One region of the Gabonia massiliensis genome, then DNA from elsewhere that is predicted to be linked to it. Evidence: riboswitches for the same ligand, from Rfam matches in the RefSeq annotation. Region 1 holds a riboswitch; the other holds the start of a gene.
The links. A riboswitch is a leader RNA that binds a small molecule or an ion and turns the genes downstream of it on or off. The one in region 1 is predicted to bind cobalamin.
Positions count from the first base shown of each region.

Region 2: another riboswitch for cobalamin. It lies ahead of accC (acetyl-CoA carboxylase biotin carboxylase subunit); the one in region 1 lies ahead of BN2628_RS06555 (TonB-dependent receptor).

Region 1 covers NZ_LN877939.1:402,869-407,314, reverse strand. The annotation lists gene BN2628_RS06560 (YncE family protein) at 1-566, opposite strand, end outside; gene BN2628_RS06555 (TonB-dependent receptor) at 582-2,582, opposite strand; cobalamin riboswitch at 2,719-2,923, opposite strand; gene BN2628_RS06550 (DUF6064 family protein) at 3,036-3,764, opposite strand; gene BN2628_RS06545 (threonine/serine exporter family protein) at 3,761-4,273, opposite strand; gene BN2628_RS06540 (threonine/serine exporter family protein) at 4,270-4,446, opposite strand, start outside.
Region 2 covers NZ_LN877939.1:549,708-554,153, reverse strand. The annotation lists gene BN2628_RS07105 (hypothetical protein) at 1-346, shown strand, start outside; gene BN2628_RS07100 (glycoside hydrolase family 95-like protein) at 416-940, opposite strand; cobalamin riboswitch at 1,287-1,488, shown strand; gene accC (acetyl-CoA carboxylase biotin carboxylase subunit) at 1,773-3,284, shown strand; gene BN2628_RS07090 (acyl-CoA carboxylase biotin carboxyl carrier protein subunit) at 3,296-3,817, shown strand; gene BN2628_RS07085 (acyl-CoA carboxylase subunit beta) at 3,820-4,446, shown strand, end outside.

The sequences.
Region 1 (4,446 bases):
AAAATTTCCAGTTCGTCAGGTTGGTAACCGACAGTAACTTTTCCGGTTACTTTCAATGAAGTGGTATCGATTCTATAAACTGCACCTAATTGAGCATTTGGATCCATGGCTACAGGGCCGACATAAGCTGACACATAAGCTTTACCTTGTGCAAAACGAATATATCGACAGTTTGGAATATCAATTTGGCCGATTCGTATCAAGGTGTGAGCATCCATTACTTCTACTTTGTGAGAACAGTTGATGACGGCGTATAACTTACTTCCGTATATTTGTATGTCATTACCGACATCTCCCAGCTCTTTAATGACAGTTGGGTTGCGTTCAGCGTACATATTGCGTACATATAGGGTATTTTTAAAATCGACAAAATCGATAGATGCTTTATTGCTACCCATATTTCCTTCATTGAGTACATACATCCCTATAGGATTGCTGTCGGGATTCATCTCGAAGGGTAGAATATCATATTCAGTTGGTACTACTAACTCGTCTTTTCGACAAGCCGGCAGTAGAATGAGTAGAGTGAAAAATATAAATATTGATATGTGAAAATACTTTTTCATTATCATGCTGTGATTTTATAATTCGACTGATATCCCAAATCGATAATTACGTTTTGGCATCGGGTAATTCAGTATTACATCGTAATCTTGGCTTAAAAGGTTATTTACCTCAACAGAGGCTTTTAAGTGAGTTTTTTTTATTTTAAAAGTTTTTATTAACGATACGTCACTGGTATACCAAGGTTGTGTATAATTGTATCGAATATTTTCCTGCTGGTTATATCTGTGTCCTACATAGATGAAACTGTAGTTCAGATTCCATCCTTTCCAACTGAGCATCGCTATAGCCGAACCACTATGCCAAGGAATATAGGGTATTTGGTCCCGGTAATAATTATCTGCCGGATTGGTTATATCGATAGCTTTCTGATAGGTATATTGTAATTTGGCGGTTAGTTCTATTTTGTAGGGCAAACGGAAAATGGCCATGGTTTGGGCATCAATTCCACGAATATCTACTTCTCCCAAGTTTAGCATTGTCCAACGAAATTGTTGCCCTTTAGGATAGGCTACAATTTTATCTTTGACCCGGTTGTAATATATATCAGCTCCTATTCTAAAAAAAGAGAATGTGTGTTCTTTTCTATCTATATCATATAGAAGACCGAGATTATACTGTTTGGCTGTTTCCGGACGCAGATAGGCATTTCCCATATCGGTATAATACAAGTCGTTGAATGTTGGCATTCGGTAACTGTGTTTATAAAATGCTCGTATTATGAAATCTGCTTTTCGGATGGGTTTATATGATAAAAATATGGCAGGAGTTACTTTTTTCTTATTGGGAGCATTTTCTCTTTCCCGAGCTTCTTCATCTACGATAGTAGCTAAAGCTGCAGCCTGTACTTTTAAACAATTTTTGATGGAAAAAGCTGTTGCCGCGGAAATCCAGTGAGTGTTCCTGAATACTGACGTGTATTCGGAAAGACCATTCCATTGATAGTCATAGGCAACAGATACATCCCAATTGGATAATATACTGTATTTGTTGGCCCAAGATATATAACCTTCTCGCTGTTTGTATATGTTATCGACATGTATTAGTTTGTCGTCATTATTTACGTATCGGGTATAATCAAATGCGTATTTTAGATTTACTTTCGTACTTAATTTAGAGGTAATGTCATATTCAAACATCCCTTGTACGAACGAATTTCTATCCCAAAGTCGTTCTCCGCGCCTCCATACGTTATTGACAATAGCACCGGGAACGCCTCTTTCGGAAGTATAGTGATACATATAAGCTTTCCATCGTCCATTGGGGAAATATCCCTGTAATCCACCTTCGATTCGAACTGCATCTATATCCCCATTTTGACGAGTTGCCGTAGTATCATAAGCCAGTTCACCAGAGGGAGTTACTCTTCTATAGCGAAACTTATATTTACCACTTGCATTTATCCATTCGGCATTGAAACTGGCGCTTAAATTATTGTTTAATTTGTATTCAAATAAGACAGATGGATTAATATAATCGAAGGAACCAGCTTTCAAACCAGCTTTTAGGTTTGCTGTTTTTCCTTCTGCAAATTTGGGACGGCGAGTAGTTATGTAAATAGACCCGGCCGAACCGAATTCGCGTGCCGATTGGAATATTTCACTTTTTTGCCCGTTGTATAAAGATATTTCTTCAATATTTTCCAGTGAATATTTGCCTAAGTCTATTTGTCCGTTTTGTGCATTTCCTAGTTGTATTCCGTTATAGTAGACGCCCATATGATTGGTACCCATACTACGGATATTTACGGTTTTTATACCTCCTACACCTCCATAGTCTTTTAGTTGTATGCCTGAAAAGTAACGTAAAGCATCAGCGATAGATAGACTATTGAGATTTTCTAATTCTTTTCCGGTTAATTTTTGAGAAGGTATGACTTCATTATATCGGTTACCGGTTATAACGACTTCGTTGATGTGTTGTATTGAGTCTAATTTGTTTTGGGCGGAAAGTAGTGATACTTGTATATTTATAGATATACAGTATATTATACTACATATTTTTACGAATGAATTCATCCTGAGGTATGAACTGTTAACATAGTAAAACAATACAATAGCCCAAGAGGGATAAATGCAGTATGGTACGAAAGGATAGATGCCGGATCCTGCCGGAATACTAAACACGAATCAATTTGCTCTTTCCTCGAAAGCTATTGAAAAATATTAGCATGGCAGGTCTTCTGACTTGTTTCCGTTGGTAAACGCCTTCCCGAATTTTTTGATTCAGTGGCTATTGGTACATGCTTACAACGTTTGTATGAAACTTACAGCAGCGGGACTGTTCAGGATTTCCACCTGATTCCCTTTTAATCGATTCCTCTGAATAAAGGTCTCGAACCAATGCGAGGCAAAGGTATGAAGAATAATTAGAAATGCAATTTTTCATACATGAAAAATTGCATTTCTAATTTGTTATATTTCTATTTATGAAATAATTGTCAGTATTTGTTTTTAGAAAGATTTTTATCTTTATGGGTTGAGTTTTATTTCCATTCCTAATGCTACAATTAAGGCTGTTGCCAATATGGAGCATACCAGAAGCAATAGGAGATTTATATATTTGCCTTGGGGCTTTGTATCGGAGGAGGATTGCTTCAGGAAAAAATCTTTCAAAAAAAAGTATAGAGCCGGAATGGTTGCACCAGATAATAAAAAGTCTTCAGGAATATCGAAAGAGTATGTTTTAGAAACTCCAATAAATGACCAATGACATAGAAAGAGCACGATAAACATATTTATTTTACGTGAAAACATCAACATCAATCCTAAAGTGAATACTGCGACAGAACAAGGCATTACTGGAGAAGTCATAGCAGGAAATGACATGCCTCGTGCTAATGAAAATATTGGGTATATAAAAGGCAATATTAATAAAATAATGGACAATAGACGATGTTTGCCTGTACTTTCAAAAGTCGTGTATCCACTTATTGTATCCCATAACCAAATGATGGCCATTATACCCCAATAGAGAACCATAGCTATATTATAACTTCTTTCGGCACAAAATATGTAATAATAAATGAGAGAAATCCATAAATAAGTGGTGGTTAAATATATTTTCATCCCGGTTTTGATTATTCGGGAAGGTTTATATATCAGTAGAAGTGTTAATAATATACCGATAGTTATAAAAATTATCTGGTATATCCAGGTTGCCAAATTATAATTTGCTATTGTATTCCAAAAAATATTCATGAACGTCTTCTTTTTCGTATTACATTATGTCGGGTTAAGGAGAATGCTTTATGAGGCAAAAGGAAAATAGGTAGTGTAGCTCCTACAGCTAACATGAAAATGACTGAAGAAGTTACTATTCCATTAGAAAAGAACATTTCCATATATTTAGCCCTTTCTGCCGGAGTATCCATTGTTTGTAAAAACATTAGTAGAGAGAATACCATATTATAAGCAAATTTCCCGGGAATCATGGGTAATAAAGCAGGTATATAAAGAACAGTCATAGGACAATATATTTTTCCTCCCAACCATAAACTGCCAAATCCGATAATTACTGCTCCAAAAAGAGAAGCTGTCGCAATATCAAATCCTAAGAAAGTCATTAAGCAATAACGACAAGCATGGCCGATAGCTGCAAGGATGGCTATCGAGGGAAAAGCTCGCATAGGAGGGTCTGAGATTGCTCCGAAACCGATACCGGCAAGTGCCGCAAAAAAAGCATCTGAAAGTATATCTATAGCTATCATATCAAACTATCTTTAACTAATAATAAAGTAAACGAAAGCCCTATGGCAATACATACGACTAGGAGTAAAGCATCTATCAGGCGGGCACAACCAGTAAGAATATATCCTTCTACAATATCGATGACTCCATTAATAAGTGGGACACCAGGAATCAAATATAAGACACTGGTAGC
Region 2 (4,446 bases), 150 kb from region 1:
CTCAGACTTTCTTTTAGGATTTGTAGAATCAAAAAATATGCCTATAGAGAGTATTCCTTCTTTGTATCTGGCTCAATTGAATGACCGTTTGAATAATACTACTTCATGTACTTCTTGTCCAGATGGTAAATCATATACCTTTACCCGAGATGGACAAACTGTTATTATTCATTTTGATGATGACATCCGAGATGGTCGGGTAGCAGTGTATACTTTGGATGGGAAATATGTTTTTACACAACAGTTTGAAGGAAATTCTGTACGGGTAAAGATGAACAAAGATAATGTATACCTCCTTCGTATTTCTGGTATTGGTTTTTGTTTTGTAGAGAAAGCAGTTCTATAAAATTGGAAATAATATTTTAAAGAGATAACGTGAAAATGCTATCTCTTTAAAATAAATATGGTAAAAGAATTAATCTATATTAGTAAAAGTGATGCGAGCATCATCATCTTGTATTGATACTCCTTGTACCTTAATTATGGGTTTATCCATGTTTGAAGGGATGCCAATTTGGGCCTTAGTGAGATTACCATTTGTCCATTCTATATCTATCAGATATCCATTTCGAGCAGCTAACCCTGAAATTTTACCTTCTGGCCACTCTGTTGGTAATGCAGGTAATAAATCAATAAATCCGTCGTGTGATTGTAATAGCATTTCAGCGAATAGACCTGCTGTAGTCATAGTTGCGTCTACTTGCATATTACCCGATTGATTCGACATCATATTTTCATAACCACTTTCTTTTATTAATTGGTTGAAAATTCGAATAGCTGTATTGCCATCGTGAAGTCGTGCCCATATAGCCATTCTCCAAGCTGCTGACCAGTTTCCTCCGGTGTGAGGCCAACGATTTCCAAGTTTTCCGAAATTTCTCATCTCTAAAGACTTTTTTACGGTGTTGGCCCACTCCGGAGTATGAGTATATGAAATCATATTTCTAAGATTTTTAATGTAATCTTCATCCATATAGATTGAGGACTGTTTTTTCTTGGCTGACATGATTTGAACAAAGATATAAATATATATTATAAAATATTGAAATGTAGTAAAAAATATTAGAAAATTAGAGATATTTTTTATTCTATATATTCTATTTTATGAAATTGTTGTATTAAAAAAGAAGATAGAATAATAGTACGAATTTATGAGAGACTGTTGTTAATGTATGTCTTGAAGAATGAGCCGGATAAGTGAAATTATTGACTTATATATGGCAATTGCTAAGATCCCGAAAGCCAAATTTCAGAAAAAAAATGTTGTAAAACTCAATTATTAGTTATCTTTGTAGCCCGAATTTGGTTTGGATTTGATAAATTTTATTTTTTAAATCCAATGAAAAGGGAATCGGGTGAAATTCCCGGACAGTCCCGCTGCTGTGAAGCTCTATAGAAGTTCAAGATTATGAAGTCACTGGCATCTTGTTGGGAAGGCGTCTTGAATTGGAGTCAGTCAGAAGACCTGCCATGTTCGGTTGTGATTTTAATTATTATTTAATTGTAAAATCAACAGTTCTTATATTCTCGTGGGATAGAATTGGGAAATGAAAATTGAGAATAAGATACTATTATATGTCGGGTTTTCGTCCTGTGTGATGATGCATAATGCTATGACGTGTATCATCAGCAGTCAGATAGAGGGTGTACTTCCCTCTTTCTTTATAATTTCTATGCCACGGAATCACAAATTTTATAATAACGGTCTGAAACGGTGTAAATGCTGTGTTCAGAGTTGATATAGAAATAATAAATCCTAAATTAGGAATAGAATGATAAAGAAAATATTAGTTGCTAATCGGGGTGAAATTGCGGTACGAGTGATGCGCTCATGCAAAGAAATGGAGATAAAAACCATTGCTGTTTTTTCTGAAGCTGATAGAACTGCACGTCATGTTTTCTATGCTGACGAAGCGTATTGCATCGGTCCGGCAGCATCAAAAGAGAGTTATCTGAATATCGAGAAGATTATAAATGTCGCTAAAGAGCATGGAGCTGATGCCATTCATCCAGGATATGGTTTTCTTTCAGAAAATGCTGCTTTCGCCCGTCGGTGTAGAGAAGAAGGAATTATTTTTATAGGTCCTGAACCGGAGACGATGGAAGTTATGGGTGATAAGATATCTGCCCGTTTACGGATGATAGAAGCTGGAGTTCCGGTAGTTCCTGGGACACAGGAAAATCTGAGAAATGTCGAAGAGGCGATAGAGTTATGTAATAAAATAGGTTATCCTGTTATGTTAAAAGCTTCTTCTGGAGGAGGAGGGAAAGGAATGCGCCTTATACATAACGAAAGTGAAGTAGCAGAGGCATATAATAATGCTAAATCTGAAGCCCTTTCGTCGTTTGGAGATGATACGGCTTATCTTGAGAAATATGTAGAGGAACCTCATCATATTGAGTTTCAGATATTAGGTGATACCCATGGTAATGTAATACATTTGTGTGAGAGGGAATGTTCGGTACAGAGACGTCATCAGAAAATAGTAGAAGAAAGTCCATCATCGTTTATCACCGAAGAGTTACGGAAGGATATGGGTGAAAAAGCAGTTGCTGCGGCAAAGGCTGTAAATTATATAGGTGCTGGTACTATAGAATTTTTAGTGGACAAGCATCGTAATTACTATTTTTTGGAGATGAATACCCGTTTGCAGGTAGAGCACCCGATTACAGAAGAGGTATTAGGGGTGGATTTGGTGAAAGAACAAATACATATTGCTAATGGAAAGTCCTTACATCTGAAACAAAGTGACATTATGCAACGTGGACATGCTATTGAGTGTCGAATTTGTGCAGAAGATACCGATTTTAACTTTATGCCATCTCCCGGTATTATTCGTCAGATAACAGAACCAAATGGGATAGGAGTTCGTATTGATAGTTATGTATATGAAGGTTATGAAATTCCGGTACATTATGACCCGATGATTGGTAAACTTATAGTTTGGGCTACTTGTCGTAAATATGCAATCGAACGGATGCGACGAGTGCTTTATGAGTATAAAATAACGGGGGTAAAAAACAATATTCCGTATTTACGCCGTATTATGGATACCCCTGATTTTGTACAAGGTGGCTATGATACACATTTTATAGAAAAAAATGCAGAGTTTTTATTACATGGAGTTTCGGGTAATGAAGAAAAATCTGAAAATATAGCGATGATAGCAGCGTATATTGACTATTTGATGAATTTGGAGGAGAATACGTCTACTACAGTTGATAATCGTCCTATTAGTCGATGGAAAGCATTTGGTATGCATAAGGGGGTATTAAGAATTTAATCCAGAAAGTAATGGAGGTACATATAGGTAAACGAATAGCTGAGATTGAACTCGTAAGTAAAGATGGTAATAAAGTGCAATTGACTATCGATGGCAAATCATATGAAGTAGATGTGGTTATGGCAGAGAATGGAATATGTTCTATATTGCATGATGGACAATCTTATAATGCGGAGCTGATAAAGTCCGAAGGGGGGAAAAATTACCGAGTAAATACTCATTTTTCATCTTATTCTATTGATATTGTTGATTCTCAAGCTAAATATCTTCGTACTCGAAAGAAAGAGGAGGATAAACAAGACGATAAGATTGTGTCTCCTATGCCGGGAAAAATTGTAAGCATACTTGTAAAAGAAGGAGATAAACTTTCGGCAGGAGATACAGTATTAGTCATTGAAGCTATGAAAATGCAGAGCAATTTTAAAGTTACATCTGATTGTTCAGTAAAAGAAATCTTGGTAAAAGAAGGGGACTCTGTAGTGAATGACCAAGTGTTAGTTAAACTGGAGTTAAGTTCAACAGAAGAAATGTAAATATGGATAACGAAAAAAAATATGAAGCTTTTATCGAGAAAGATAAGATGGCCGAATTGGGTGGAGGTCTCGATAAATTACAAAAGCAGAGAGAATCGGGAAAAATGACAGCACGAGAACGTATCGAGGTTCTCCTCGATAAGGGGACTTTTGTTGAATTTGATAAGTTTGTAGTACATCGATGTACTAATTTTGGGATGGATAAGACCAAAATTCCGGGGGATGGTATTGTTTCTGGATATGGTAAGATAGATGGGCGATTAGTCTATGTTTATGCTTATGATTTTACTGTATATGGAGGTTCATTGAGTTCTACTAATGCCCAAAAGATTGTGAAAGTGCAGTCTTTGGCATTGCAAAATGGAGCTCCTATTATCGCTTTAAATGATTCAGGTGGAGCTCGTATTCAAGAAGGAGTGGAAAGTCTGACGGGATATGCCAGTATTTTTTATCAGAATACAATGGCTTCAGGTGTAGTTCCTCAGATTTCGGCTATTTTGGGCCCTTGTGCAGGAGGAGCCTGTTATTCTCCAGCTCTTACAGATTTTATATTTATGGTTCGGGATAAAAGCCATATGTTTGTGACAGGACCGGATGTAGTGAAGACTGTTACTCATGAGGAGGTAAAT